Regions from separate parts of the Arthrobacter methylotrophus genome, predicted to be linked through region 2. Evidence: riboswitches for the same ligand, from Rfam matches in the RefSeq annotation. Region 2 holds a riboswitch; each other region holds the start of a gene.
The links. Region 2 has a riboswitch for thiamine pyrophosphate ahead of thiO (glycine oxidase ThiO). Riboswitches for the same ligand answer to the same signal wherever they lie in the genome.

Region 1 (7,492 bases), 460 kb from region 2:
AGTCAGGAGGACCTGGCTGACCGTGACTCCATGCGCGGCAAAAGCCTGGGAATAACGCGCCATCAACAGCCCCTGCCCCACGCTCGCGGCAGCCTGCTGTGTGGCGAGATCCTTCGGACGCTTGGCAAGGCCGAGCGGGGCGAGACCTGCCGCGATGGCACCGGAGGAGACCAGAATGATCTCCGTCCCGGAATTGCGCTTCTCGGCCAGGGCGTGGACGAGTGCCGTCAGCGCTTTCTCCGAGATGCCGCCTTTGATGCTGGTCAGCGAGGACGAACCTACTTTGACCACGATCCGCTTGGCGCCCGCCAGTGCCTGGCGTTCGGCGGCGTCGTCACCATCAGTGACTTCAGCGATGCGGGCCGCACTAGTCGTCATTTTCGGCTTCCAGGCCGCTTTCCTTCAGGGGCTTGGGTAGACGACGGCCGCTTACGGACTCGGTCCAGATGCCCGCCTTGCGCTCGGCTTCCAGCTCGGCGCGCGCGGCGGCCTTGGCTTCGCGGCGTTCGATCTGCTCGTCGCGCTTCTGCGAACGGGTGGGTCGGTCGCCGATGTCGGCAACACGGATGTCGGTGCCTCGCGGCGTTGCCAGGAGTTCGGCGCCCGCCATCATGGTGGGCTCCCAGTCGAACACGACGCCGTCCTCTTCGCCGATCACCACGGTGTCACCCGGAATCGCGCCCATCTTGAACAACTCGTTTTCAATGCCGAGCTTGGCTAGGCGATCTGCCAAGTAGCCGATGGCTTCCTCGTTGGTGAAATCAGTCTGCTTGACCCAGCGGACCGGCTTCTCCCCCAACACGCGGAAGAGCGGCTCGAGGTTCTTTTCCTCGCGGCGGATCTTGAAGCCGGACTCATTGACAGCGCGGGGGCGGAGCACAGGAGCAATAACCTTGGGAGGCGCAGTGGCAACGGCCTTGCGAGCGGCCATGACAATCTCGCCCATGGCGTAGCTCAATTGGCGCAGGCCTTCATGGCTCGTGGCAGAAACTTCAAAGACGCGGTAGCCGCGCTGTTCCAGCTCCGGGCGGACAAACTCCGCCATGTCCCGGCCATCCGGCAGGTCCACCTTGTTGAGTACAACAAGCTTGGGGCGTTCATTCAGGGGGACCACTTCGCCGTCAACGCCCGCGTAGCTCATGTCCACCGCGTACTTGTCCAACTCTTGCTCAATGATCGCAAGGTCAGAGAGCGGGTCCCTTTCCGCTTCCAAGGTTCCACAGTCCAGCACGTGCACCAGCGCAGCACAACGCTCCACGTGGCGCAGGAAGTTATGGCCGAGACCCTTTCCTTCGCTTGCTCCTTCGATCAGCCCGGGAACGTCGGCAATAGTGAATCGGACGTCACCGGCCTGGACCACGCCAAGGTTGGGGATCAGGGTGGTGAACGGGTAGTCGGCGATTTTGGGCCGAGCCGCTGACATCGCTGCGACGAGGCTGGACTTGCCTGCCGAGGGGAAGCCGACCAGCGCGATGTCGGCAATGGACTTCAGTTCCAGGACGATGTCGCTGGAGTCGCCTTCAATACCGAGGAGCGCGAAACCCGGAGCCCTGCGCTTCTGCGAAGACAACGAAGAGTTGCCGAGGCCGCCCTGGCCACCGGCAGCGGCGATGAATTCGGTGCCTTCTCCTACGAGGTCGGCCAGGACAACGCCGTCCTTGGTCTTGACCACGGTGCCATCCGGAACCGGAAGCACCAGGGTTTCACCGTTCTTGCCGCCGCGCCAGTCACCCATGCCCGGGCCGCCGTTGGTTGCGTGGCGGTGCGGTGCGTGGTGGTAATCAAGCAAAGTGGTGGTCTGGGCATCAACGCGCAGGATGACGTCGCCGCCGTTACCGCCATTACCGCCGTCGGGTCCGCCGAGCGGCTTGAACTTCTCGCGCTTAACAGAGACACAGCCGTGGCCGCCTGTTCCGCCGGATACGTGAAGTACTACCCGGTCTACGAAGGTCGCCACGTGTTTCTCCTCAATGTGGAAATTACTGCTTGAAATGCGTGGTGCAAGCTGTGCGCCACCGCGCGCCCTAGTAAATTCTAGTGCGGTTAAAAAGACAAGTGGAGCGGGCCATACGGCCCGCTCCACCCGTTCAGAACGTGTTATTACTCTGCAGCTGCAGCAGCAACGATGTTCACTACGCGACGGCCACGGCGAGTACCGAACTCAACCGCACCTGCCTGCAGGGCGAACAGGGTGTCGTCGCCACCGCGGCCGACGCCGGCGCCCGGGTGGAAGTGGGTGCCACGCTGGCGGACGATGATTTCGCCTGCGGAAACGACCTGGCCACCGAAGCGCTTCACGCCGAGGTACTGGGCGTTGGAGTCACGACCGTTGCGAGTGGAACTCGCGCCTTTTTTATGTGCCATTTGAAATGCCTGCCTTTAAATTCTGGGGAATCTGTTGAAAACCTGAAGAACAACCAGTAGTTACTTGATACCGGTGATCTTGATCTTGGTCAGTTCTTGACGGTGACCCTGGCGCTTCTTGTAGCCGGTCTTGTTCTTGAACTTCTGGATGACGATCTTCGGACCACGGAGGTCTTCGAGGATCTCAGCCGTAACCTTGACCTTGGCCAGATCCGCAGCGGCGGAGGTGACCTTGTCACCGTCCACCAGGAGCAGTGCGGGCAGCTCAAGAGTGCTGCCGGCTCCACCGGGGACGCGGTTCAGGGTTACGTAGTCTCCAACGGAAACCTTTTCTTGGCGGCCGCCTGCGCGGACAATCGCGTACACCACTTGGGCACTCACTTCTCTCGACGTTTATTACTAAATTTGCGTGCGGAACCCCGATCCGAAAACGGACCTGGTTCACGCTGTGCCTCAACGCCGTGGACTCCGGTACGGAATCCATGAGTCATCCCTCGAACAGTTCCGAATGAAAGGCTAGTTTCACAGAAAAGTCTCTAGGGGCATAACCCAAGTGTTGGCGTAAGCACCGAAGATCTAGATTACGCTAGTTTCGCCTTCGGCTGCAAATGAGGCCAGGCCCGGAGGCCGCCATGTGATGGCTGCCACAGACAGGCTATGCCGCCGTCCGCTACCGTGCCCGTCCACCATACCCTGCCGGCCGGGAAAAGCTTGGATCCTCAGTCCAACACGCTGCAGCGCCCGGCGAAATAGCCCCTCACCGAGTCTTGGGGCGCAACGAACCAGGCTCAGCCGTGGAGCCGAGGAGCATCGAAAAACGCGGTTTCGTAGCGGCAGGACCCGGAAAACGCCTCCATCATCGCCGTGCGCTCCGCCGGGGAAGCGGCCTGCGCGGCCGCATCTGTGATGTCGATCGCCTTGCGGGTTGCCTCGGCGAATTCCTCGTCTGCGTAGGTTCGCAGCCACTCCGCGTAAGGATGCTCGGCCGAGGCTCCCGACTCAAGATAGCCGTGATGGAGCTGCTGCCCCACCTCGGCATACAACCAGTAGCAAGGCAGGATCGCCGCCAGAAGCACCGGATAGCTGCCCGACGCCGACGCCGCCATCAGGTGGTCCACGTAGGCTTTGGTGACCGGACCCCGTTCTCCGCTTGCCTGACGTCCGTTGAGCCAGTTCCGGTGCAGCTCCGATTCGACTTCAAGGCACATTTGCGAGCCGCGGGCCCAGAACAGCTGTTCGGCTTCACTCGGGGCGAGGGCGCTTGCCCTCGCCAGAACCCGGGAATAGCCATTGAGATAGAGGGCATCCTGGGCCAAGTAGTAGGTGAACTGCCCTTCGTCGAGCCCGCCCGACTGTAGGCCCTGAATGAAGTCCAGGCCATAGATGGCGGCAAGTTCCGTTTGGGCGGCCTCCCACATCCGGACCGCAAAATCTCCCGGCCGAAGAGAGTGCTGGTACGCGTGGAAGTGGTGGACGGGTCCGTTGCCCTTCCCCACGTCCAACACCGCCGACTGGGCCAACGCCTCCTGAAGCCAAGGCTTGACGACACGCAGGGCGGATTCCCAATCGCCAAGCCGCGCCTTGGCAGTGGCCATCGCCGACGACAGGGAACACCCCGTGCCATGGCTATTTCGGGTCTCCACCCGAAGACCGGGGATTTCCACCACGTCCTGGCTGAGGAGTCCCCCGGTGTTGACCAGGGCGTCGGGGCAGCTGGCACCCTGCAGATGGCCGCCCTTCACCAGAACGGTGTTTCCGCAGGCAGCAGCCAAGCGCTTGCCCTGCTCCAACGCGGTAGTCCAGTCGCTTGCCTCCGGTTCTCCGAGCAGCATTGCCAGCTCGGGAAGGTTGGGGGTCACCAGATCCGCAAGCGGGAGAAGTTGCCGAAGCGCGGCTTCAGCGGACTCCGCCAGAAGGCGGTCCCCACTGGTGGCGATCATCACCGGGTCCAGGACGACGACGGCGGGCCGCACCTCGCCGAGCCAGCGGCGGACCTCGGCGATGACGGTCGCGTCGCCGAGCATGCCGATTTTGACGGCGTCGACCGTGATGTCATCGCTAATGGCATCCAGCTGCTGGCGCAGGAACTCCACGGGAGGCACATGGACCGCGGTGACTCCCTGAGTGTTCTGTACCGTGAGCGCCGTGATGGCAGCCATGCCGTAGCCGCCGTTGGCCGCAATGCTCTTCAAGTCGGCTTGGATGCCGGCGCCCCCCGAAGGATCCGAGCCCGCAATGCTGAGGACCCTGGGAACGGGACGCTGAATGGCCTTTAGCGGGTAAACAGCTGAATGCGCTGAAGAAGTCATAGGAGACATCCCTTCGCCGGTGCTAACCGGACAGGTTCTACGGGTCTGGTCTCAGCCGGCTTGGTGCGCGGCACCCCGTGTCAGTCACCCAGCTTAACCCGGATCATGCGATACAGGCTGAAAAGTCCGGTGAAAAGTCCGGTCAAGAGCCCGGGAACGCCGAAGCCCCGGCGGCTACCGCAGGAACGGTAACGGCCGGGGCCTCGGAGAGGGCGTGCTCTTAGAGCTCGGACTTCGGTACGCCGACGCCGAGGATGATCGGCTCTGCTGCCGCCGTCGCTTTGGCCGGAGCCGCTTCGGGCGCCTTGGCCTCGTGCGCGGCCCCGCCGGAGGCGGCTGCAGCCACCTCGTGGTGCTCCACGTTGGTGGCGTTGGCTGCACCCTGGGCCCGGCTGGCACTACGGTTGCGGCGGCTTCGGCGTCCACGCGATCCTGCATCCGAGGAATCTGCAGTGACACCGGCCACTGAGGTCGCCGGAGGCGCCTCCTGGGCCGTCGCACCAGCCTGGCGAGCACCGGTTTGGCGGGCAGCGGTTTGGCGGGCTTCGCTATGGGGAGCTTCGGTGTCGGGAGCCTCGCCGAGGCCCGCAAACGCCTGTGCCAAGAGATCCAAGCTCATGGCAGGCGCGGGACTCACTGGTTCTTCTTCATGGTGAACGAAGGGCAACGCCACTTCCTCGCCACCAAAGCGCAACACCGGCTTCGAACGTTCCTCGCGACTGGATGCAGCAGGTGCCTGTGCGGGAGCCGCCCCGGCCGCAGGGCCCCGGACTTCAGCCTCGCGACCCTCCGCCGGCGATTCCCCGGCGTGGTGCAGCTCGTCGTCGTGCAGGTGGGCAGCGTGGGCCGCAGCTGCGATGGTGGCCAGGGCGGCGCGGGTAGCCGCCTGTCGGCTCGGATCCGTCGATTCGGCAGTATGGACCACTGCAGGAGGCGTCATCGGGAGCTCCGCAGGCCCTGCGCCCCTTCCGCGGCGGCGCTTGCGCTGCTCCGGGCGGGTGGCCGGCTGCGATTCGGTGCGCGGGTGGTGGTGCTCCGCGGCCACTACGTTGGCCCGGCGGTGTTCCACGGGCTCGTCGTGGGTGACAATCCCCCGGCCCGCGCAGGTTTCACACTGTTCTCCAAAGACCTCAAGCAGACCGGTGCCCATGCGCTTGCGGGTCATCTGGACCAGGCCCAGCGAGGTCACTTCGGCAACCTGGTGCTTCGTGCGATCCCGGCCAAGGCACTCGACCAAGCGACGCAACACGAGATCGCGGTTGGATTCCAGGACCATGTCGATAAAGTCGATGACGATGATTCCGCCGATGTCGCGCAAGCGCAACTGGCGGACCACTTCTTCAGCGGCCTCAAGGTTGTTCTTGGTGACGGTTTCCTCAAGGTTGCCACCGCTGCCGGTGAACTTCCCGGTGTTGACGTCGACAACCGTCATGGCCTCGGTGCGGTCGATCACGAGCGAACCACCGGAGGGCAGGAAGACCTTGCGGTCCAAGGCCTTGTGGATCTGTTCGTCCACGCGCCAAGCGGAGAAAATGTCCTGATCGGAGGTCCATTTTTCGAGGCGGCCCACCAAGTCCGGCGCCACGTAGGTGACGTAAGCCTCGATGGTGTCCCATGCTTCGTCGCCGGAGACGATGAGTTTGGAGAAGTCCTCGTTGAAAACGTCGCGGACCACTTTGATGGTCAGGTCCGGTTCGCCGTACAGCAGTTCGGGAGCGAGGATCTTGGTGGAAGTGGACTGGCTTTCGATGCCTTCCCACTGGGCACGCAGGCGGTTGATATCGTGGGTCAGCTCTTCCTCGGATGCACCCTCGGCGGCGGTACGGACAATAACGCCCGCGTTCTCCGGGAGGCGATCCTTGAGGATCTTCTTCAGGCGGTTGCGCTCGACGTCGGGCAGCTTGCGGGAAATGCCGGTCATGGAACCGCCGGGGACGTATACGAGGTAACGGCCGGGAAGCGAGATCTGGCTGGTCAAGCGCGCGCCCTTGTGGCCCACGGGATCCTTCGTGACCTGCACCAGCACTGAATCACCGGATTTCAGGGCGTTCTCGATGCGGCGCGGCTTGCCTTCCAAGGTGACCGCATCCCAGTTGACTTCACCGGCGTACAGCACGGCGTTGCGTCCGCGTCCGATGTCGACGAATGCGGCTTCCATGGATGGCAGCACATTCTGGACCTTGCCCAGGTAGACGTTGCCGATCAGGGAATCCTGCTGTGTCTTGGACACGAAGTGCTCCGCGAGCACGCCATCTTCCAGGACACCGATCTGGATCCTGTCGTCGCGCTGGCGAACGATCATCTGGCGGTCGACGGACTCGCGCCGCGCCAGGAATTCGGCTTCGGTGATGACTTGGCGGCGGCGGCCGGTTTCGCGGGACTCGCGACGGCGCTGCTTTTTGGCCTCAAGGCGAGTGGAGCCTTTGACGCTGGTGACGCGGTCGGAGCTGCTGGTGGACTCCACATGTGCGCGCGGGGCGCGGACCCGGGTCACCGTGTTGGGGGGATCGTCGTCTCCACCGCCTGTCAGCTCCAGGTCCTGGTCGCCGCGGCGCCGGCGCCGGCGCCGGCGGGACGTCACTCCTTCTTCGAGGGCTTCCTCGGTTCCGGAATCTGTCTCGTCTTCGGATTCGGCGGACGTTTCTTCGCCCGCGGCTTCCTCGCGCTCGTTGCCCCGGCGGCCACGACGGCCACGGCTGCGACGACGACGGCGGCTGCCGGCGTCGTCCAGTTCGTTGTCTTCCGCAACGTCCTCGCCACTATCGGCTTCGGGTTCCTCTTCGGCAACGGCAGGCCTGACCACGGTGCTCAGGTCAGGT
Region 2 (7,492 bases):
GGCGTGCGCGGGCAGGCTTGTCCTCGCCGGACTGTGGCTGGGTCGCGTGTGACTCGGCAGTACCTTCAGCGGGGGCTGCCTCGCCTTCGGACGTACGACGGCGGCGCGTGCGGTTGCGTCCGCCGTCGCCGTTGCCCTCACGCGAGGGAGCATCGCCGGATTTGGCGCCGCGGCCTCCACTTTCGCGTCCGCCGTCGCGGCCGGAGCGTCCACGCCCGGAATCGCTGCCGGAACGGGAGTTCTTCTTGCCGGTCTCGCCGAGGTCTTCGAGGACCTCGGCGTCGACGCCCGCAAGGGTGCGCTGGTTGCGGGGCAGGCGTCCCTTGGTGCCGGCCGGGATGTCGAGCTCCTCGAAGAGGTGCGGCGAGGAGGAGTAGGTTTCCACCGGCTCCGGGACGCTCAGGCCGAGTGCCTTGTTGATCAGGCCCCAGCGGGGCATGTCGTCCCAGTCGACGAAAGTCACGGCGGTGCCCTTGTTGCCGGCTCGGCCGGTGCGGCCGACGCGGTGCAAGTAGATCTTTTCGTCTTCGACGCACTGGTAGTTGATGACGTGCGTGACGTCGTCGACGTCGATGCCCCGGGCAGCGACGTCAGTGGCGACCAGGACGTCAACCTTGTTGTTGCGGAAAGCGCGCAGGGCCTGCTCGCGGGCGCCCTGGCCGAGGTCGCCGTGGATGGCGGCGGCGGCGAAGCCGCGGTCCACGAGCTCTTCGGCAACCTTGGCAGCGGTGCGCTTGGTCTTGGTGAAGATGATGGTGCGGCCGCGGCCGCGGGCCTGCAGGATGCGGGCCACGACCTCGATCTTGTCCATGCTGTGGGCGCGGTAGATCAGCTGGCGGATGTCCCGCTTCGTCAGGCCTTCGTCATTCGGGTCTGCGGCACGGATGTGCGTGGGCTGCGTCATGTAGCGACGGGCCATGGCAATGACGGGGCCGGGCATGGTGGCTGAGAAGAGAAGAGTCTGGCGGACGGCGGGAGTGCCGGCAATCAGGGTCTCGACGTCTGGAAGGAATCCGAGGTCAAGCATCTCGTCCGCTTCATCGAGAATCACCATGCGGACGTTTTTCAGGGTCAGGTGCTTCTGCTTGTAGAGGTCGATCAAACGGCCGGGTGTGCCGACCACAACCTCGACGCCCTTCTGCAGGGCTTCGATCTGCGGCTCGTAAGCGCGGCCGCCGTAGATGGTGGCGATGCGCGCGTTGCGCTTCCGGGACGCCGTCTGGAGGTCGTTGGCCACCTGAACAGCAAGTTCGCGGGTAGGTACGATCACAAGGGCCTGGGGAGCACCCGGGACAGCGAGCTTGTCGTAGCCGGCGTCATCCGGGCCCACGACGCGCTGCAGGGCCGGGATGCCGAAGCCGAGCGTCTTTCCAGTGCCGGTTTTGGCCTGGCCGATGATGTCGTGTCCGCCCAAGGCGACCGGGAGGGTCATGGCCTGGATGGGGAAAGGGTGGGTGATTCCGGCGTCGGCGAGCGATTCAACGATGTCGGCGCGGACGTTGTAGTCGGCGAAGGACTTTTCTGCGATTTCGTGGGGTATTTCGTCCGAGGAAATGGTCTCCTCGGGTTCGATCGTTTCGGTTCCGTCTGTCAGAACTTCATGGGTGTGCAATTCACTCACAGTGGAGTTTCCTTATTCATTTGGGCTGCGCCGCGTGCTCAACGGTGGTGGCAGGGCCGTTCCGGAGCACGAATGGGCGCAAGCAAATCCAGTGGAAGCCGATCGCGGGCTATCTAAATACTGGCACTGGGGACCAGCTGGTGTATCTCAAGATCGCGTAGGGGCGGGCTTGTTGACGTCAAAAAATTATCTGAATCAACGACCGGGCATCCATTACTACTTACACAGTCTACCGTCTGGGGGCAATAAACCCCGGATCGCGGTCTTGGTTCGCGAACGAACGGCGCTACCGAAGCAGTTCGAAGGTGATTTGGCGGCTCGCGATGTCCGCGTCAAGCAGTTTCACGCGGACTTTCGTGCCGGACTCCATTTCGCCGTCGCAGCGGGCTGTTATCGCGGGCTCGGCAATTTGTACGACGCCGTACGGGCCGTGCGCGGATCCGTTGCCATTGCCGTTGCCATTTCCGTTGTTTTTGGCAGGCTTCGATCCGGAGATCACCAGGGCGTCGAACTCCTGGCCGATGTGGTTCATCACGAGTGCTGCCTCCACGGTGTCCAAGGCCAGGCGCTCGAGCTTGCCGGCAAGCTGATCAGACGACGCCATGATTGCTGGCAAGCTCGGCAGGGCGTCCCTCGCCCAACCGGGAATCTCGGTTCCGTTACTCAGTGCTTCGCAGATGACCAAGACGAAGCGATCGATCAGGCGGCGCAACGGCGCGGTCGCGTGGGCATACGGTGCGCCGATCGCCGACTGCAGGACACTGTCCGGTACCTCGCCATCGAAAGGCGTGTAGCCCGCGCCGCGGAAAAGCATCCCCGCGGAATGGAGGATGGCCAGCTGCCGGGGGTCCCTGGCATCGAGGGTCCGTAGATACTCGCCGTAGCTGATCCCGTCGCTCCAAGGTTTGCCGAGGGCACCGGTCTGCCGTTTGAAGTGGCGCAGGGAGCGCTCATCCGGAGCGGGCATGGTGCGCAGGATTCCCACTTTTCCGTCGAGCATCAGCCCGGCGGCGGCCATCCCGGTCATGAGGGAAATCTGGGCATTCCAGTCCTCCACCGGCAGCGAGGGGGCAGCGACGATCCTGTAGCCGCCGCCGTCGGGCAGTTGAACGATTTCCTGTTCCGGCATGTTAAGGCTTGCCCCGCCGCGGCGGCGTTCGAGTTCCACCCGCTTGAGGCCGACTTCCTTGAGGAGCCGGAGGACGGGATCAGCTGTCCCGGCGTCGATTTGTGCCTGGACGCCCTTGTAGTCGAGCTTGGCACGGCTGCGCACGCTTGCCCGGCGCACGGAGACCTTGTGGAATTCCGCCTCGGCGTCGAGCTCGAAGTCCCACACGAACGCGCCGCAGGTCTGGCCGGCGAGCAGGCTTCCGGCGTTCTCGCTGATGATCTCCGGGTGCAGCGGTATGCGGCCGTCCGGGGCATAGAACGTTTGTCCGCGGTGGCGGGTCTCGGCGTCGAGCGCCCCTCCCGGGGGCACAAAGGAGGGCACATCGGAGATGGCGTAGAGCACCCGGTATCCATCCCTGGACCCTTCGATGAAGAGGGCTTGGTCAAGGTCCGTGGATGAGGCCGGGTCGATCGTGATGAACGGAACGTCCGTGAGGTCCTGCGTCGGCAGGGCGTGGCGGGAAACCGCCGCTTCGGCGTCGCGCATCGCGTCAGCGGGATAGCCTGCGGGCAGCTCGAGTTCCGTCCGAAGCGCGGCGAGCGCTTCCGCCAGCGTGTTCGACGTTTCACTGACATTCGGGGCTATCCGCTGATGTGACACGAAAGTCAGGGTAGCGCCAAAATCTCCCGGAGTCTCGCTAGGCCGTCGCTGCATCGAGGGCAGCCAGGAGCGCCTGTGCAGCCGCCGTCGGATCGTCCGCCTCCGTGATGGCCCGCACGACCACGATGCGGCTGGCGCCCGCCCGCACAACCTCTTCCACGTTGCCGAGATCGATGCCCCCGATCGCAAACCAAGGGAGCACAACACCGCCCACTGTCTCTTCGTCTGCCCTTTTCACGGCGTCCGCGGCGTACCGCACCAGATCGAGCCCGACGGCGGAGCGTCCCGGCTTGGTCGGCGTTGCCCAGACCGGACCGACGCAGAAGTAGTCCAGGCCGCTGCGCCCCGGCGACGCGGCGATCGCGGCGTCAATCTGCTCGGGCGTGTGGGTGGAGAGGCCGATGACGGTGGGGTCGTGGAGCAGCTTCCGGGCCGAGCGCAGCGGAATGTCCTTCTGGCCGATATGGAACACGGGAGCGCCGGAGAGCGATGCCACATCCGCGCGGTCGTTCACTGCCCAGAGCCGCCCGTGGCGGTGTGCGACCGAGTGCAGGACCTCCAGGAGCTCCAGTTCCTCAGCCGCTTCAATGGTCTTGTCGCGCAGCTGGATGATATCCACGCCGCCTTCGAATGCGGCATCGACAAATTGCTCAAAGTCGCCTTGCTGCTTGCGGGCGTCGGTGCAGAGGTAGAGGCGGGCAGTGGTGTGGAGAGCGTGCTGGGTCATGGAAACAGAGTAGTTCCTCTAAACTGGGTTAGTACCGCGGGAGCCGCGGCGGCAGTCACAATCGCCGCGCGGCTGAGAGGGCTTCAGCGCCGACCGCTTGACCTGATCCGGCTAGTACCGGCGTAGGGAAGGACCCCATGGACGAAGTAACCATTCAGCACGAACCCCTGCACGAGCATCTGCACGCGGACGTGGCGGTGATCGGGGGCGGGGTTATTGGCCTCGGCATCGCATGGGAAGCCCGCAGATCCGGCCGCTCCGTGGTTCTGATCGACCCGGCACCGGCCAGCGGTGCTACCTTCGCGGCGGCGGGTATGTTGGCGCCCGTCAGCGAACTGCACTACCAGGAGGAAGACCTCCTGGAACTCATGCTCGAATCGGCGGCGTTGTGGCCGAACTTCGAACGCGGGTTGTCCGGATCACCCGACGGAACCGCCTGGAATCGAACGGGATACCGTACGACGCCGACCCTCGCCGTCGGCGCGGACGCAGCAGACCGGCGGGCGCTCGCCGACCTCCGCGACGTCCAGTTGGCCAACGGCCTCGTGGTGGAATCTGTGCCGTTGCGTGAGGCCCGGGAGCGTGAGCCCCTCCTGAGTCCGCAGATTTCCTGTGCCTTCGACATTCCCGGTGACCACCAAGTGGATCCCCGAAAATTTGCCGCGGCGATTCTTGTCGCGTTGGCAGACCACCAGCCCGGCGACTCCAGCTGGATTTCGGGAGCCGAGGATGGCTTTGCGCTCCGCGACAAAGCGGCGAGCCTCCTGTGGGAGAACGGCCGAGTTGCCGGGGCCGAGCTCGATTCAGGCACCAGCGTGATCGCCAACGAGACTGTGGTTGCCAACGGACTGGGTGCTGCCCGGCTGAACGGCTTGCCGCCTGGCTTGTCCCTCCCGCTACGGCCCGTGTATGGCGACATCTTGAGGCTCCGGGTCCCGGAACACCTCCGGCCCCTCGTCACCGCCACGGTCCGCGGAATGGTGCGCGGAGTGCCCGTGTACATCGTCCCGCGTGATGACGGGACGATTGTGATCGGCGCGACGCAACGCGAGGACGGTCTGTCGGCGTCGGGAGCGTCGGCCGATCCGGTGTCGGCGGGCGGGGTGTACCAGTTGCTCCGCGACGCCCAGGTGCTGGTGCCGGCCGTAGCTGAACTGGAACTCCTGGAAGCAACTGCGCGTGCCCGTCCGGGCACGCCGGACAACGCGCCGCTGCTGGGCCGTGTAAAAGGTACCGAAAATGAAGGAGCCGTGCCCGGCCTCATCGTAGCCAGCGGTTTTTTCCGCCACGGTGTGCTCCTCACTCCGGCAGCGGCAAAAATCTGCATCGGGCTCATGGACGGTTCCGCCGATCCGCGCTGGAATAAGTTCCGGCCGGACCGCTTCTCCCGCCCACTCCCAGCAGCCGGCGCCGCAAGAAGCGGCCCGCAAGCCGTCACCCCACACCTCCATCCGAAGGACCACGCATGAACATCACCTTGAATGGCGCAGCCCACACGCTGAGCGACGACGCCTCCGTGACCACTCTCGTTCGCCACATCACCGGAAGGGTGGTGGATGCCAATGGCCAGGCGGCTGACGGACGCAAGATCGGCGTCGCCGTGGCACGCAATTCCGAAGTGGTGCCGCGCAGCCAATGGGCTGCCACCGCGCTCGCAGAGGGCGACGAACTCGAAATAGTTACTGCAGTACAGGGAGGCTGAACAATGACTACAGCAAGCACGCAAACAGCAAGCACCCAAACCGATGCCTTGGTGATCGATGGCATTGAGTTCGGCTCGCGCCTCATCATGGGGACGGGGGGAGCCCCGAGCCTCGACGGACTGGGGGCGGCCCTGCTGGCTTCCGGCACCGAGCTCACCACGGTTGCCATGCGGAGGTACTCACCGACGGAAACAGGTTCCCTCTTCCAGCTGCTGGTAGACCACGGCGTCCGCGTCCTGCCCAACACCGCTGGTTGTTTCACCGCCAAGGACGCTGTCATGACAGCGGAGCTTGCCCGGGAGGCCTTGGAAACGGATTGGGTGAAGCTCGAAGTCATCGCCGACGAACACACGCTGCTGCCGGATGCCGTGGAGTTGGTGGATGCAACGGAGAAACTCGTCGACCGCGGTTTCAAGGTTTTCGCCTACACCAACGACGACCCCGTGCTGGCGCTTCGCCTGGAAAACCTCGGAGCCACGGCCGTAATGCCCTTGGGCGCGCCGATCGGCACCGGCCTCGGAATCCTGAATCCGCACAACATCGAACTGATTGTGTCCCGCGCTTCAGTGCCGGTAGTGCTCGACGCCGGCATCGGCACTGCCTCCGATGCCGCCCTGGCCATGGAGTTGGGCTGCGACGCCGTGCTTCTGGCCACTGCCGTGACCCGCGCGCAGAACCCGGTGCAGATGGGCGAGGCCTTCAAACACGCTGTCATCGCCGGTAGGCTGGCGAAGCAGGCGGGCCGTATCCCGCGCCGTGAACACGCTCTGGCGTCCTCGGCGATGGAAGGCCGGGCCGAGTTCCTCTAGCGGTTACACCGGCCGCTCGGGCGATCCTCCAAAGATTCCACGGCTACGAAGGAGTTCCCATGGCGGGCAAGGATGACATTCTCACCAGGCCCGCCATCGATGGCGCTCTGGCGGAGCTGCCGGACTGGCGGTACCGCCTGGGCGGTCTGGTCACCGTCTACAAATGCCCGACGTCGGCTGCCGCGCTGGAGCTGATCGCCGCCGTCGGGCGCATCGCCGAACAGCAGAACCATCACCCGGACCTGGACTGGCGTTACAACAGGGTGTTCGTCCGCTACACCTCACACGATGCCGGGAGCGAGGTGACCCAGCGAGACGTCCGCGCGGCAAGCGAAGCCGCCCAAGCAGCAGCCGAAGCCGGGGCAGTAGCCGAACCCGGACTCTACCGGACGGTTGAAGTCGGAATCGACACCACGGATCCAGAAGAGATTTCGGACGTCTGGAGGGTGGCGCTTGGCTACCGCAAAGGCCGCTCCGGAGACCTCGAAGATCCGTACGGTCGGGGGCCCAACGTGTGGTTCCAAGCAACGGAAACACCCAATCCGAACCGTATCCACCTGGATGTGCACCGCAGCCAGGCTGAATCGGAACCCACTATTGAGAAGACGGCGGCAACCGGCGCGTTAATGGACCGTGACCACGCACCCAAATGGGTGGTGGTCACGGATTCCCAAGGAAACAGGTTATGCCTCTGCACCGAAGCAGGTCACGAGCCGAATCTGTAGTTAAAAGCCGAAGCGCCGGCGGTGTCCAGGACACTCAAATGTGTCGGTGACAAGCAAGCGGGCTGGTGACGCCCGGATGTGAGTGTCACCGGCCTGTTTGCGCTGCGGTGGTTTGTTTGCGTGTCGAGAGCTGGTT
Region 3 (7,492 bases), 370 kb from region 2:
CGCGGGAACAGTCCAAGCTTCCTGATCAGTTCAGGCTTCCTGACTTCGCCTCACCCTTTCCGGCAGGAACCTCCAGCTCAGGAAGGTAGACCTTGCCTCCCGATGCCAGGAATTCTTCGCTCTTTTCTCGCATGCCGTTGTACATTTCCGCGATGGCTGCTTGGGAATCGGCGGAACCGTATTCGTCGCGGATGTCCTGGCTGATGCGCATCGAACAGAATTTCGGCCCGCACATGGAACAGAAATGCGCTGTCTTGGCCGGTTCTGCCGGGAGCGTCTCATCGTGGAAGGATTCCGCCGTGACGGGGTCTAAGGACAGCGCGAACTGATCGCGCCAGCGGAACTCGAAGCGGGCCTTCGACAGCGCGTCGTCGCGTTCGTGGGCGCCCGGGTGGCCCTTGGCGAGGTCGGCAGCGTGGGCGGCGATCTTGTACGTGATCACGCCCGTCTTGACATCGTCCTTGTTCGGCAGGCCCAGGTGTTCCTTCGGCGTGACGTAGCAGAGCATCGCGGTTCCGTAGCGGGCGATCTCCGTCGCGCCGATAGCGGAGGTGATGTGATCGTAGCCGGGAGCCACATCTGTCACCAGCGGGCCCAAGGTGTAGAAGGGGGCTCCCTTGCACAGTTCCTGCTGGCGTTCCACGTTCTCCCGGACCAAGTGGAACGGAATGTGGCCCGGTCCTTCAACCATGACCTGGACGTCGTACTTCCATGCCCGCCGCGTCAGCTCGGCCAAGGTGTCGAGCTCGGCGAACTGGGCGGCGTCGTTGGCGTCCGCGGTGGCTCCCGGGCGCAGCCCGTCGCCGAGGGAGAACGCGACGTCGTATTTGGCGAAGATCTCGCAGAGCTCGTCGAAATGGGTGTAGAGGAAGTTCTCCTCGTGATGCGCCAGGCACCAGCCGGCCATGATGGATCCGCCGCGGGAGACGATGCCCGTGACGCGATTGGCGGTGAGCGGGACATATCGAAGCAACACACCCGCGTGGATGGTCATGTAGTCGACGCCCTGCTCGCACTGTTCAATTACGGTGTCGCGGAAGATCTCCCAGGTGAGTTTGTTGGCTTCGCCGTTGACCTTCTCAAGCGCCTGATAAATAGGCACGGTGCCGATCGGAACCGGAGAATTGCGGATGATCCATTCCCGGGTTGTGTGGATATCGTCCCCCGTGGACAGGTCCATGACCGTGTCGGCGCCCCATTGCGTGGCCCACTGCAGTTTGTCCACTTCTTCGGCAATCGAACTGGTGACGGCCGAGTTGCCGATGTTCGCGTTGATCTTCACCAGGAACGCCTTGCCGATGATCATCGGTTCGGACTCGGGGTGGTTGATGTTGTTGGGAATGATCGCCCGGCCGGCTGCGACTTCGCTGCGGACCAGTTCAACATCGCAGTTCTCCCGAAGGGCCACGAACTGCATTTCCGGCGTCACCATGCCCCGCTTGGCATAGTGCATCTGCGTGACGGTCTTGCCGTCGACGGCGCGGCGGGGCACCGGCCGTGCTCCCTTCCACTCGGCGGAGGCGGCGCCGCGGCGTACGGCCGATTTGCCGTCGTCGAGCAGGTTCCGTTCGCGGCCGCTGTATGCCTCGGTGTCGGCCCGGGCTTCGATCCAGTCGCTACGGAACGGCTCAAGGCCGACCACAGGATCACTCCCGGGCCCCGCGGTGCGGTACACGTGGAAAGACGCGTTCGCCTCGCCGTTGGGGGATGGTTCCAGGGCGATTTCCGTGACCGGAACCCGGATTCCGTTTTCGGCATCCTCCAGAAAAGCGAGGGAATGCGACCTGAGGGACTGTGTCACCTCCTGGACTGATCCGTTTTGGGCAGGGCTCAGCTGTGTTTCTTTGGTGCTCAAAGGATTACTCACTTCCTTCGCCGGCATTACCCGGACAGGTTCAACGGTCGCAGGCCGCGTCAGCCCGATCTCAGCCCTTGCCAGGGCCCCCGTGTGGTCGTAAACGAAGCTACCACAGCCTCTCGCATCTCGGACAGATGTGACTGGGTCGGCCCCCGCCACCGAGCCTAAGGAGAATGAACCGGAGCCTAAAGTGGGTGCATGGCAGAAATCATCGAGTTCAGCGGAGCCGTTCTCACCGGGCCGAAGGATGAGCGGCGCGGCCTCTGGTCGATCGACGGACGGCTGACCTTTGTCCGTCCAGCCGCGGTGCCGAACGTGGTCCTGGACGGATGGGTGTTGCCCGGCCTTGTGGATGCCCACTGCCATGTGGGCCTGGGCCCGGGCGGAGCGGTGGACGGTGAGACCGCTCGCCGGCAGGCGACGGCTGACCGGAATGCGGGGACGCTCCTGATCCGCGACGCCGGATCCGCAAGCGACACGCGATGGCTCCAGCACCGGCCGGATATGCCCCGGATCATCCGCGCTGGCCGGCACATCGCCAGGCAGCGCCGATACATCCGTGGGCTGGCAGAGGAAGCCGAACCGGATGGCCTCGTGGAGGCCGTGCGTAAGCAGGCACGGTCTGGAGACGGTTGGGTGAAGATCGTCGGGGACTGGATTGATCGCGCCGCCGGAGACCTGGGTCCGTCCTTTCCGGCTGCAATGGTCAAGGACGCGGTGGCGGCGGCACACGACGAAGGCGCCCGGGTCACGGCCCATTGCTTCGCCGAAGAGACCATCGATGACATGCTCGACGCCGATATCGACTGCATCGAGCACGCTACCGGTCTCCTGGCCCGCCATGTTCCGAGATTGTTGGATCAAGGTGTGCCGATCGTCCCCACGCTCATTAATATCGCGACATTTCCGGACATTGCGAAGCAGGCGGAAGCGAAGTTCCCGCGCTACGCTGCGCACATGACCGCGTTGTGGGAGCGCCGGCATGAGCGTGTCTCCGAGGCATTCGAGGCCGGAGTGCGGATATATGCCGGGACCGACGCCGGCAGCGTCATCAAGCACGGTCGGATCGGGGAGGAAATCCTGGAGCTGCATCGGGCCGGCTTGCCGCCTGCCGCCGCCCTCGATGCTGCCTGCTGGTCCGCCCGCGACTGGCTTGGCCAGGACGGTATCAGCGAAGGTGCCAGTGCCGACGTCGTGCTTTACGCAGAGGATCCCCGGGTGTCCCTCGACGTCGTACTGAAACCGCAGCGCATCGTGCTGAGGGGGCACTTTTCAGGAAACGGCGAGCATTAGGAATAAATTGAAGCTTCAAGTAATTTAGATATATAGAGGTTGCCGAAGGGCGGCGCCACAAGAAGCCAGGAGTTTCACATGACCACTACATCCAGCCAGGATCTCCTTCCTGCCGAACTCACCATGGGCACTGTCATGCTCAAAGTGGGGGACATGAAGCTCATGGGGGATTACTACCAGCGGGCCCTAGGGCTCGAGGTCGTCGCCGAACAAGACGGCGGACTCTACATCGGGCGGGTCGGCAAGCCGTTGGTGCACCTTGCCCCGGCGTCTGGACTCCAGACCCCGGGTCGTGGAGAAGCCGGCCTCTTCCACACCGCACTGCTGTTCGAAGACCAGTCCTCGCTCGCAGCCACTGTTGCCTCCGCGGCGCAATACGAACCGCACGCCTTCGTCGGCAGCGCAGACCACTTGGTCAGCGAGGCCTTCTACTTCACCGACCCTGAAGGCAACGGCATCGAGCTCTACTACGACAAGCCCCGCGAAGGCTGGGAGTGGAACGGCAGTACCGTCGTCATGGACAGTCTGCCGCTCCCGCCGCAGCGCTACCTCCAGCAGTACCTGAGTGAGGCCGCGGTGAGCGGCCAGCATGAGGCCGGCGCCGGCATCGGACATGTCCACCTCCAAGTGGGCGATGTGCCCACAGCCCATGATTTCTACGTTGACACCCTGGGCTTCGAGCAGACTGCCGGCTGGCATGGGCAAGCATTGTTCGTCTCCGCAGGCGGCTACCACCACCACATGGCCATGAACGTCTGGAATAGCCGTGGTGCCGGTCCGCGCAAGGACACGCTGGGTCTCGGCGAGGTCGTCATCGAGGTCCCGTCGGGGGACGACGTCGGCGCTCTCGCCGACCGCCTCAAGGTCGCCGGCATCGCGTCCCACCACACGGGCCAGGAGTTGCGCTTCGAGGACCCGTGGCGGAACCGGCTGCGCGTCGCCGTTCGCTAGCGTCCGCGGGGGTCCCCAACCTCGCTCCGCTCGGCCGGGGACCCCTCGCAAGTTACCGTTCAACTTGCTCCCCAACCTCGCTCCGCTCGGCCGGGGACCCCTCGCAAGTTACCGTTCAACTTGCTCCCCAACCTCGCTCCGCTCGGCCGGGGACCCCTCGCAAGTTACACTGGGGCCTGACGGCGTGGCCCATGATTTTCGGTTGCCGCGCCGCAGCTCCGTTGGCACGAACGAATGAGAGTAGTTTCCATGGGCTTTGCTGAAATCTTTGTTGCCACCCACGATGAAGCACTCAAAAGGGCCACTGCCCTGGAGAAGGGCGGTGACGCCTCCGGCGCAGCAGTGCGGATTCCGGGAATCAGTGATTTCGAAGTAGAACAGTTAGGCGATCTGGCCGGCAAAGCCGTGCACGCCGCCGGGGCCGACTACGAGCTCGCCTTGGTGGATGTCACCAGCGACGCTTTGCTGGGCGTCCCCGAAGCGATGGTGCGCGCACTCTCGGAGCTTCTCAGCTACGAGACGGAGGGCGAGGGAAGCGTCCTCGACGATGTCGCTGAGAGCTGGGCTGCCCAAGAGGACATGCCCTTTGACGCCCAACAGTCCCGCCTGTACGTCCACCAGTTGGCGTCGCTGGCCAGCGACGTCGAAAAGACTGAGCGTGCCGGTCTCTACGTCTGGTCAGCAGGGCAGTAACCCCCGCAGTAAACCCTTGGAAACCCGCCGCGCAGGCCGCGTGTTCGAAATACTGTCTGCCATCTGGCACAATAGACAGGTACTCGATCCGCGCGGCCCCTCTCTCCGTGTGTGCATCTTGTCCTTTGGAACCCTCAAGTATGGCCCGCCCCACGGGTGCAGAACGACGGGCTCAACCCCGTTTCAGAAACAGGAGTGACCACAAAAGTGGCCGTAAAGATTCGCCTTAAGCGCTTCGGCAAGATGCGCGCACCGTACTACCGCATCGTCGTCATGGACTCCCGCGCCAAGCGCGATGGCCGTGCGATTGAAGAAATCGGCAAGTACCACCCCACCGAAGAGCCCTCGTACATCGAGGTTGTCTCCGAGCGTGCACAGTACTGGCTGTCCGTTGGCGCCCAGCCCACCGAGCAGGTTGCTGCGATCCTCAAGATCACCGGTGACTGGCAGAAGTTCAAGGGTCTCCCGGGCCAGGAAGGCACGCTGAAGACCAAGGTCGCCAAGCCTGCTTTCGTTGCACCGGAGAAGGGTTCCGTCATCATCCCGGAAGCCATCACCAAGAAGGCCAAGCAGTCGGAAGCAACTGAAGCTCCCGCTGACGCTGAAGCAGAGACCACCGAGGCTGAGTAAGTTGCTGGCAGAAGCGCTCGAACACTTGGTCCGTGGGATCGTTGACAGCCCTGAGGACGTCAAGGTCAGTGCCAAGAACAACCGCCGCGGGGAATCCCTCGAGGTGCGTGTTCACCAGGACGACCTCGGACGGGTGATCGGTCGCCAAGGTCGCACCGCACGCGCTCTGCGCACTGTGATTGCGGCATTGGCAGGCGGCGAGCAGGTCCGGGTCGACGTCGTCGACACCGACCGGCGCCGGTAACGCGCTCAGCAACACTTGTCTTAAATCCGGCCCCTTCACCAGATTATGGTGGAGGGGCCGGATTGTTTTACGGCCAAACTCCAGCCTTGGTCCCTTAGTCCGCCCCGCGAAGAAATCAGAGGAATCCCCATGCAGCTCCAGGTTGCCAGAATCGGCAAGCCCCACGGAATCCGCGGCGAAGTCACTGTCCAGGTGCTCACCGACGCGCCAGGGGATCGGTTTATCCCCGGGACTGAATTCGTGGTGGAGCCTGCAAAGGCCGGTCCTTTGACCGTTAGCAGCGCCCGGTGGAACAAAGACATCCTGCTGCTTGGCTTCGAAGGGATTTCCACGCGGAACCAAGCGGAGGAAATCCGCGGCGCGCAGCTCTTCATCGAGACGGAAGAGTTGGACGAGGACGACGACGAAGGCTGGTACGAGCACGAGCTCGTCGGCCTTGAGGCCCGGGTGGGTTCGCAGCTCGTCGGCAAGGTGACCGCACTCAACACCATGCCCGTTCAGGACCTCCTGGTCATCGAAAGCACCGACGGCAAGGAAATCCTTGTGCCCTTCGTCGAAGAAATCGTGCCTGAGGTCAACGTCGAGGCCGGCTACGTGCTCCTTACCCCTCCGCCGGGCCTCTTCGAGCTCAACACTGAGGCAGCTGGCGACGATGCACCTTCTGCAGTGGAAGAGGACGGCGCTGAAACCAAGGGCGACGCCTAAATGCGCATCGACGTCGTCAGCATCTTTCCCGAATACCTGGCGCCGCTGGAACTGTCCCTGATCGGAAAGGCCCGCCAGGATGGGCTCTTGGAATTCAACGTCCACGACCTGAGGACCTTCACCACGGATAAGCACCGCACCGTGGATGACACTCCGTACGGCGGAGGCGCAGGCATGGTCATGAAGCCCGAACCCTGGGCGCAGGCGTTGGAGTCCATCGCCGGGAACGCCGAAGACGGGGCCGCCTCACAGGGCGTCCCCGCAAAGAAGCCGGTCCTCATTGTCCCGTCACCGGCGGGAGAGCGCTTCAACCAAGCCCTCGCATACGAGCTCGCCGAAGAAGAGCAGCTGGTTTTCGCCTGCGGCCGTTACGAAGGCATCGACGAACGGGTCATCGAGTGGGCGGCCGAGCACTTCGCTGTCCGTCCGATCAGCTTGGGCGACTACGTCCTCAATGGCGGCGAAGTCGCGGTCCTGGCCATGGTCGAGGCCATCGGGCGCTTGCTTCCCGGCGTCGTCGGAAACCCCGAATCGCTGGTTGAGGAATCCCATTCGGATGGCTTGCTGGAGTACCCCGTCTACACGAAGCCTTCATCGTGGCGCGATCGCGAGGTTCCTCCCGTCCTCCTCAGCGGAAACCACGGCAAGATCGCCCAGTGGCGCCGCCACGAACAGTACCGCCGCACAGCGGAACGCCGCCCGGACCTCCTCGCGGAGTTCGACGCCGGCGGGCTGACGCGCGCGGACCGCGCGGCTTTCGGCGAACTTGGGTACGACGTCGTCGATCGCCAATTGCGGCGCCGTCCGGACAGCGACGACCCGGCCTGAGCCACCCGCCGTCGGGCCGCGTCGGAGGGATTGGCCGGAACTCCCGGGGTGTGGCAGAATTAAGCCTTGTGTCTACTGGGTTCGCGCCTGCCACAGGGGGAGCGTAGCCAACAGCCTGACAACCCGGAACCACCAATCAGTGGCGGTAACGGGCGTTGAAAATCTTCGGCGGTAATTTCCGGACGGCTTTGAGCCCCGGGCTTGCCCGCCGTGACCCAAAGTGGATGACCTGTGGCGTTCACCAGGAGTGGATTAATGCATATCCTCGATAGCGTAGATGCAGCCTCGCT
Region 4 (7,492 bases), 4.0 Mb from region 2:
GGACCGTTCGACGTCCACGCTCTACATCCACGGCCTCAATGTCCGCAACGATTCAGACACTGCAAGGCTGCGCCGGGAAGTCCAGGACACGGAGGCATCGCTCATCCGGATCATGGGAACGCGCGCGGAAGTGGACGCACTTCAGGCCGGAGACTGGCTTATGACGAGGGGAACTGGCTCATGAAAGACATCGTGCTGACCGTGACAGCGGTGATTCTCAGCCTCGCGGCGGCCGGAGCGATCTACCGGATCGCCGTCGGACCTTCGCTCCTGGACCGTGTGCTGGCCTCCGACGTGCTGCTAGCCATTCTGGGTGCTGCGCTGGCGATCGACATGGCCGTCAACAGGCACCTCAACAACCTCGTCTTGCTAGTCGCACTCACGCTGATTGGCTTCGTCGGTTCGGTGACGGTGGCACGCTTTGTGGCCGACCGGAGAGGACAGGTCAATGACTCCTAACGCCACCGGAGTGGACGCCGTGATCGATGCCGTCACCGCCGTGCTGCTGATTCTCGGTGCGCTGATGTCATTGGGGGCGGCAATCGGCCTGTTGCGCTTCCCTGACTTGATGAGCCGGATGCATGCAGCCACCAAACCGCAAGTGTTGGGGCTTTTCCTCGTCCTAGCGGCCATCGGGCTGCAAATGCGCGAATGGTGGGTGTGGCCGGTCCTGGCGGTCGCCTGGATCTTCCAACTGCTGACCGTGCCTGTGTCCGCGCACATGGTGGGCCGCGCAGGCTACCGGACCAAGCACCTCCACCCCGAGCTGCTCAGCACCGACGAACTCGAGGCCGTGGTGCTGCGGGCGGCCGGCAAGCGGGATGCCGAGAAAGCTGAAGCGGGGGAGTCGGTACCGCCCCACGCCGGGAACACGGGCGGTGCTGCCGGTGCTGGCGGTCCCAATCGGAACGGCCAGCCGTCAGCCTAGACGATGTCCTGCGTCTTCGAGAAGCGCGAGATGGCACGCTGGGTGCCTCGGCTGGCGACAACTTGGATGATGGCATTGACAGTCGCCGAAATCAGGGCGAACGTCAGCGCTGAGCGGAGGCTCGTCTCCATGTCGTCGTGGCCTTTCGGAGGCTTGTTGCCCGTGGTCTTTTCCCACACGGCATTGACCAGTTTGGTGCCGACAAAGCCCGCGCCGATGCTCACGCCGGTGCCGAGTAGCTTGATGAGGAGATTCATTCCGGGACTCCTTGAGGGGGGGAACAGGTCTGCCCCCAGCCTAACCCCACATCAGGCCCGCTACGGCCGCTACGCCCGCTAAGGCGCAAGGGACGGGGGCTGGCGCCTGTTCCGGAAGAACTCCTGCAATGCCCCTGGCTGCGGACGCACGGGTATGATCTCGCGTTCCCCGGCCAAGACGGCTTCCATGGTGCCGAGGGCGAGCAGTTCATCCAGCAGCACCAGAGTGGGCGGCATGAGCCTGAGTGTCCCCGCGGATTCAGCCTCAAGGATTCCGCGGACCGGCATCCACAGGGACGATGACGCCTCCGTGGTTTGATGCTTTGGCTCGGCTCCGGAAACCGGGCACGCAAGGTAGAAGTATGTGTCGAAGCGTTTGGGCTGGTCTTCCGGGGTGACCCAGTTGGCCCAGGGGCGGAGGGTGGCTGCATCGAGCTTCAGGCCGGCCTCTTCGAACACCTCGCGTTGCGCGGCCGCCAGCACTCTGCCGGCGTTGTGGCGTGCCGTCAAGGGCTCGACGGCGATGCTGCTCAGGTGCCACGCAGCGGCATGCCGTTCGACCACGTCGTCCGCGAAGTCCCAGCCAGTGCTGTCCACGGTGTCGACCCGTCCGCCGGGGAAGACCACCATGCCTGCAGCGAAGTCCATGGTGGACACCCGGTGCTGAACGAATACCTCCAGGCCGTTTGCGGCGCCCGCAGGCCGCGCCGCCCCTTCGGAACTCCCTCGCCCAGCAGCATCGCGGACCAGGATCACGCTGGCGGCAAGCCTCGGTTCGGCCACTGTGGTGCTTTCCGCTGTACCAATGCCTGTCAAGACCGCTCCTTTGCCCCGCTTGCTGCGATGATTCTGCTGGATCATTCTCCCAGTTTCGCCGCCCGACCGCGCCGCCTCGGGCCTGCCAGCTCCAAGACAAGGAATGATCCAGCAGAATGCGTCACTTTCCCGTTCGGAACCCCGCCAAGGTGTAAACTGAACCACGCCCAAAAGGGTGGATTGATAACGACAGGGGAGCGCCGCCGTCGGGCTCGCAGCAATGCGGCACGGAGGACGGGCGCTGAGAGTGCGGACAGCCGCAGACCCTCGAACCTGATCCGGCTAGTACCGGCGCAAGGGAGTCGAGTTCTCATAGTGTCCGGAACCAGCGCGGCGGAAGCCGAACGTAAGCCGGGAACACTTTCCCCTCCTGTTCCTCAGGAGGACAAAATGACTGGTATTTCTTCAAGGCCGGGTCTCACCAAGCCCGCTTTCAACTGGCGCGTCGTGGACATCGTCGTGGCGGCCCTGATTTCCATCGCCGGTGGCGTGATTTTCTGGGCATGGGACCAGATGGCTCTGGTTGTCACGCCCGTGACGGCCGGCTACCCTCCGCTGGGGGGTCTGATCGCTGGTGGTTGGATGATTCCGGCAGTCCTGGGCATGCTCATTGTCCGCAAGCCCGGTGCCGCAATCTTCTGCGAAATAGTGGCCGCCACCAGCGAGCTCATCATGGGTAACCAGTACGGCACCACGGTCTTGATTTCGGGCCTGCTCCAGGGGCTCGGCGCGGAACTCATCTTCCTGGCGTTCATGTACAAGAAGTTCAACCTGCCGGTGTCCCTGCTGGCCGGTGCCGGTGCGGGCCTGTTCTGCGGGCTGAACGACTCCTTCCTGCCGTGGGGCTGGAACATCGCCTACGAAATCGGCGACAAGCTCGTGTACATCGTGTTCTGCACGCTTTCCGGCGCGGTCATTGCCGGAGCCTTGTCCTGGATCGCCACCCGCGGCCTGGCCAAGACCGGCGTCCTGAGCGCGTTCGCGTCCCGTAAGGCCGCCTCGGAGCCTGTCTTTTCCTGATGCCCAGTCCTGATTCCGGTACCCCCGCTGCGGTGCATCCCGCCGCAATTTCCGCGCGAGGCTGGGGCTGGCGGCACGCCGGCCGCACCACACCGGCCATCCACGGCCTGGATCTGGACATCCGTCCAGGCGAGCGCGTGCTCCTGCTTGGCCCCTCGGGCGCAGGCAAGTCGACGCTCTTGCATGCCCTCGCGGGCGTGCTGGGCGAGGAAGGGGACGACGCCGACGAAACCGGCTCGTTGCTGGTGGACGGCCAGTCACCCCGGGCCCAGCGGGGCCGTGCCGGACTCATGCAACAGGACCCTGAAACCCAAGTGGTGCTTTCCCGGCTGGGCGACGACGTCGCGTTTGGGGCCGAGAACCTTTGCGTGCCGCGGGAGGAGATCTGGAAGCGCGTCCATGAAGCGCTCGACGACGTCGGGCTGCGGAATAGTGCAGGCGGCAGTGCCAGTGGCGGCCTAGCGCTGGACCACCCGACGTCGGCCCTTTCCGGCGGGCAGAAACAGCGCCTTGCGCTGGCTGGCATCCTGGCGATGCGGCCGGGCTTGATCCTCCTGGACGAGCCGACCGCCAACCTGGACCCCGCCGGCGTGCTGGAGGTCCGCGACGCCGTGGGCCGCTGCCTGGACAAGACCGGCGCCACCCTGGTGGTGGTGGAGCATCGGGTCGCGGTGTGGAAAGACCTCGTGGACCGGATCGTGGTGCTGCAGCCGGGCAGCTCCTCCGAAGGTAGTTCAACGCCCGCGGTGCTCCTGGACGGCGACCCGGATACCGTGCTGGTGCGAGCAAGGGACATGCTCACTGCTGCGGGCGTCTGGGTGCCCGGTTACGTGCCGGCCACCCGGCCTCGTTCCAACGCGAGGGGCGGTGGGCTGCTGCTCGCCACCCAGGAGCTCGCTGTCTCCCGTGAAAGGGCGCACCGCCGAGGGCTGAAGACCATCCCACCACGTCCCGTGCAGACCGGGCTCGACGCCGAAGTGTTCGCGGGGCAGTCGCTGACCATCACGGGCCCCAACGGCGCGGGAAAGTCGACCTTCGCTTTGACCCTTGCTGGTCTGTTGGCGCCCGTGTCCGGTGCGGTGACTGCCGCCGTCGAGCTCAGCGCCGGCGCCGGCAACGACCCTTTCAGGTGGAAGGCCCAGCAATTGATCTCCCGCATCGGGACCGTGTTCCAGGAACCCGAGCACCAGTTCGTCACCGGCAGGGTACTGGACGAGCTCATGTTCGGACCCAAGCACCTTGGTCACGGGGAGGATCGCGTGGACGAGCTGCTCGAACGGCTGCGGCTGAGCCACCTCGTGGACGCCAATCCATACACGCTCTCCGGCGGCGAGAAGAGGCGGCTGTCCGTAGCCACCGTGCTCGCTGCGCACCCGCGCGTCCTGGTGCTCGACGAACCAACCTTCGGACAGGACGCCAACACCTGGGCCGAGCTCGCCTCTTTCCTGTCTGAACTGCTCGACGCCGGCACCTCGGTAGTTTCCGTGACCCACGACCAGGAATTCAGCTCCGTGCTCGGCGGGACCGAAATGAGGCTCGCACCTGCGCTCCAAGGCGGGGCCCGGCAGGAAGCGGGTGCGGCATGAGGGAAACCCTGAGCCTGCGCGGGAACAACGCGCTCCTGACGCGCGCGAATCCTCTGGCCAAGTTCGTGTCGGTCTTCCTGATCACCCTGGTGCTGGCGTTGTCCATCGACTTGGTATCAGCCTCCACTGCGCTCCTTGGCGAGCTGGCGCTGTTTCCACTTGCCGGTCTCACCGTTCGTTTGCTGTGGCAGCGCGGCTGGCCCCTGATCATCGCGGCAGCGCTTGGCGGGTGGAGTACTGCGATCCTGTCGGCTGACAGCGGCAGGATACTGCTCGACGTCGGGATCTGGTCCATCAGCGAAGGCTCGCTTCAGCTGGGACTCGGCTTCATGCTCCGCGGCCTGGCGATCGCTTTGCCGGCAATCCTCCTCATGAGCTGCACCGATCCCACGGACCTTGCCGACGCCTTGGCGCAGAAGGCGAAACTGCCTCACCGCTTCGTCCTGGGCACCTTGGCCGCGCTGCGGCTCGTGGGGCTCATGGCGGAGGAGTGGCAGACGATCGGCATGGCGCGGCGCGCGCGGGGTGTCGGCTCGCAGGGAAGCCCACTGCAACGGACCAGGGCGATGCTCGGCCAAAGCTTCGGACTGTTGGTCCAGGCGATACGCCGGGCGTCGCGCTTGGCCGTGACCATGGAGGCACGTGGCTTCGGCGGCGGACGGCGGACCTGGGCACGCGAATCCACCTACAGTCGCCTGGACGGCTGGGTCTTGGCTGGTGGGGTGGTCATCGCAGCCGCAGCAGTGCTCGCGGCCCAATTGGCGGGGACGTGGCACTTCGTCTGGCTAAAGCAACCCAACTAGCTCGCATTTGTTGTCGTTATGAGGCCCCATAACGACAACAACTGCGAGTTAGTTGGGGTCCCGTGCCTCTGGAACCTGGGCCGGGGAATCCTCTTGACCCAGAGTTACATATCGCACGAAACGACTAGCGTCGGGCGATACCGGCGTGTTTCATCACAAAACATCTCATAAATAGACCATTTGTGATATTTATTGCTTATGACTCAACCGACTGCCGAACATGTAGGTCTCCTTCTTCGCGACGCCCGCGGCGAAAAGGGCTGGACGCAGGGACAGCTCGCTTCGGAGCTGGGAACCAGCCAAAGTGCCATTGCCCGCATGGAACAAGGCAAGCAAAACCTCAGCCTCCGCATGATCGAACGCCTCGAGTCCATCTTCGGCCGCACCATTGTCAAAGTCGGCAAACCGCAGATGACCCACCTGCGAGTGGAGGGCGGACGCACGCTGTCAGGATCGGTGGATGTCAACAGCAGCAAGAACGCCGGCGTCGCACTGCTTTGCGCGAGCCTCATCAACCGCGGCACCACCACCTTGCGCCGGCTGGCCCGGATCGAAGAAGTCAACCGGATCGTCGAGGTCTTGACCTCCATCGGCGTCGAGTGCACGTGGCTCAATGGCAACGACCTCCGGATCCGCCGCCCCGAGACCCTGGACCTCGCCTCCATGGACGTGGAGGCAGCGCGCCGCACCCGCAGCGTCATCATGCTCCTAGGCCCGCTCCTGGATGAGGCAGCTACCTACCAACTGCCGTACGCCGGCGGTTGTGACCTCGGGACGCGAACGGTGGAACCGCACATGCAAGCCTTGCGCCAGTTCGGGCTCTCCGTGGAGGCCAAATCAGGCTTCTACTCCGTGCAGGCCCCGCCGGCCGACGGCGACGATCGCACCTTCGTGCTCACGGAGCGCGGTGACACGGTGACGGAGAACGCCATCATGGCCGCCGCACACCGAAGCGGCACCACCGTGATCCGCAACGCCAGCCCCAACTACATGGTGCAGGACCTCTGCTTCTACCTGCAAGGACTCGGCGTGGTGATTGACGGCATCGGGACAACCACTCTGAAGATCACGGGCCGCCCGGCGATCGACGTCGACATTGAATACTTCCCGTCCGAAGACCCCATCGAGGCCATGAGCCTGATCACCGCAGGCATCGTGACCAACTCCGAAGTCACCATTTGCCGGGTCCCCATCGAGTTCATGGAGATCGAACTAGCCACCCTTGAGCAAATGGGCCAGCAACTGGAGATCTCGGGCGAGTACTTCGCACGCAACGGGCGGACGAGACTGGTGAACGTCACCACCAAGCCATCCCGATTGCGCGCGCCGGAGGACAAGATCCATCCGATGCCTTTCCCCGGGCTGAACATCGACAACCTACCGTTCTTCGCGGTCATCGCCGGCAATGCCGAGGGCCAGACCATGATCCACGACTGGGTCTACGAGAACCGGGCCATCTACTTGACTGAGCTCAACAAGCTCGGCGCCCAGGTTCAACTCCTCGATCCGCACCGCATCTACGTCAATGGCCCCACCAAGTGGCGTGGCGCGGAAGTCGGATGCCCCCCGGCGCTCCGTCCCGCAGCCTGCCTGTTGTTGGCCATGCTGGCGGCGCGGGGCACGTCCGAGTTGCGCAACATCTACGTCATTGAACGCGGATACGAGGACCTTGCAGAGCGTCTCAACACCGTCGGGGCCAAGATCGAGTACTTCCAGGACTGACGTTCGCAGGATTTTGTACGATCATCCGGCGTGGCTGGGGCATGAGGCCGCGGAATCGCTGGGCTCGACTATTTGTCCGGCGGAATGATTGTGCAGAATCCTTCACCCGCGAGGGCAGCCACGTTCCAGCACGGCCCGGATTTCCCGGAGGACCACGTCCGGACGGTTCCATATCTGTTCGGGCGAGTAGCTCAACACCGCATAACCCTGCGTTTGTGCGACGTTTGAACGGCCCATGTCCCGGCGCCAGGCTTCGCGTGAACTGTGGAATTGGAAGCCATTGATCTCAACAACGAGCCAGCCTTCGACCAGGAAATCCACCCGCCCGACGCCGGCGATCTGGACTTGACGGCGGAATTG

Region 1: another riboswitch for thiamine pyrophosphate. It lies ahead of thiD (bifunctional hydroxymethylpyrimidine kinase/phosphomethylpyrimidine kinase); the one in region 2 lies ahead of thiO (glycine oxidase ThiO).
Region 3: another riboswitch for thiamine pyrophosphate. It lies ahead of thiC (phosphomethylpyrimidine synthase ThiC); the one in region 2 lies ahead of thiO (glycine oxidase ThiO).
Region 4: another riboswitch for thiamine pyrophosphate. It lies ahead of ABD884_RS24950 (ECF transporter S component); the one in region 2 lies ahead of thiO (glycine oxidase ThiO).

Annotation. Positions count from the first base shown of each region.
Region 1 is NZ_BAABED010000001.1:1,345,738-1,353,229, reverse strand. It holds gene proB (glutamate 5-kinase) at 1-378, opposite strand, end outside; gene obgE (GTPase ObgE) at 368-1,957, opposite strand; gene rpmA (50S ribosomal protein L27) at 2,101-2,364, opposite strand; gene rplU (50S ribosomal protein L21) at 2,425-2,733, opposite strand; gene thiD (bifunctional hydroxymethylpyrimidine kinase/phosphomethylpyrimidine kinase) at 3,153-4,673, opposite strand; TPP riboswitch at 4,665-4,761, opposite strand; gene ABD884_RS06605 (Rne/Rng family ribonuclease) at 4,894-7,492, opposite strand, start outside.
Region 2 is NZ_BAABED010000001.1:889,561-897,052, forward strand. It holds gene ABD884_RS04470 (DEAD/DEAH box helicase) at 1-1,621, opposite strand, end outside; gene ABD884_RS04475 (RNB domain-containing ribonuclease) at 1,908-3,392, opposite strand; gene thiE (thiamine phosphate synthase) at 3,430-4,119, opposite strand; TPP riboswitch at 4,146-4,265, shown strand; gene thiO (glycine oxidase ThiO) at 4,257-5,588, shown strand; gene thiS (sulfur carrier protein ThiS) at 5,585-5,821, shown strand; gene ABD884_RS04495 (thiazole synthase) at 5,825-6,631, shown strand; gene ABD884_RS04500 (4a-hydroxytetrahydrobiopterin dehydratase) at 6,691-7,356, shown strand.
Region 3 is NZ_BAABED010000001.1:1,259,383-1,266,874, forward strand. It holds gene ABD884_RS06145 (alpha/beta fold hydrolase) at 1-25, shown strand, start outside; gene thiC (phosphomethylpyrimidine synthase ThiC) at 26-1,855, opposite strand; TPP riboswitch at 1,851-1,958, opposite strand; gene ABD884_RS06155 (amidohydrolase family protein) at 2,057-3,151, shown strand; gene ABD884_RS06160 (VOC family protein) at 3,230-4,102, shown strand; gene ABD884_RS06165 (hypothetical protein) at 4,352-4,795, shown strand; gene rpsP (30S ribosomal protein S16) at 5,003-5,425, shown strand; gene ABD884_RS06175 (RNA-binding protein) at 5,427-5,669, shown strand; gene rimM (ribosome maturation factor RimM) at 5,799-6,374, shown strand; gene trmD (tRNA (guanosine(37)-N1)-methyltransferase TrmD) at 6,375-7,202, shown strand; gene rplS (50S ribosomal protein L19) at 7,458-7,492, shown strand, end outside.
Region 4 is NZ_BAABED010000001.1:4,849,356-4,856,847, forward strand. It holds gene ABD884_RS24925 (Na+/H+ antiporter subunit E) at 1-184, shown strand, start outside; gene ABD884_RS24930 (MrpF/PhaF family protein) at 181-459, shown strand; gene mnhG (monovalent cation/H(+) antiporter subunit G) at 449-928, shown strand; gene ABD884_RS24940 (DUF4235 domain-containing protein) at 925-1,185, opposite strand; gene ABD884_RS24945 (NUDIX hydrolase) at 1,264-2,046, opposite strand; TPP riboswitch at 2,183-2,319, shown strand; gene ABD884_RS24950 (ECF transporter S component) at 2,392-3,021, shown strand; gene ABD884_RS24955 (ABC transporter ATP-binding protein) at 3,021-4,607, shown strand; gene ABD884_RS24960 (energy-coupling factor transporter transmembrane component T family protein) at 4,604-5,410, shown strand; gene ABD884_RS24965 (UDP-N-acetylglucosamine 1-carboxyvinyltransferase) at 5,609-7,132, shown strand; gene ABD884_RS24970 (endonuclease domain-containing protein) at 7,235-7,492, opposite strand, start outside.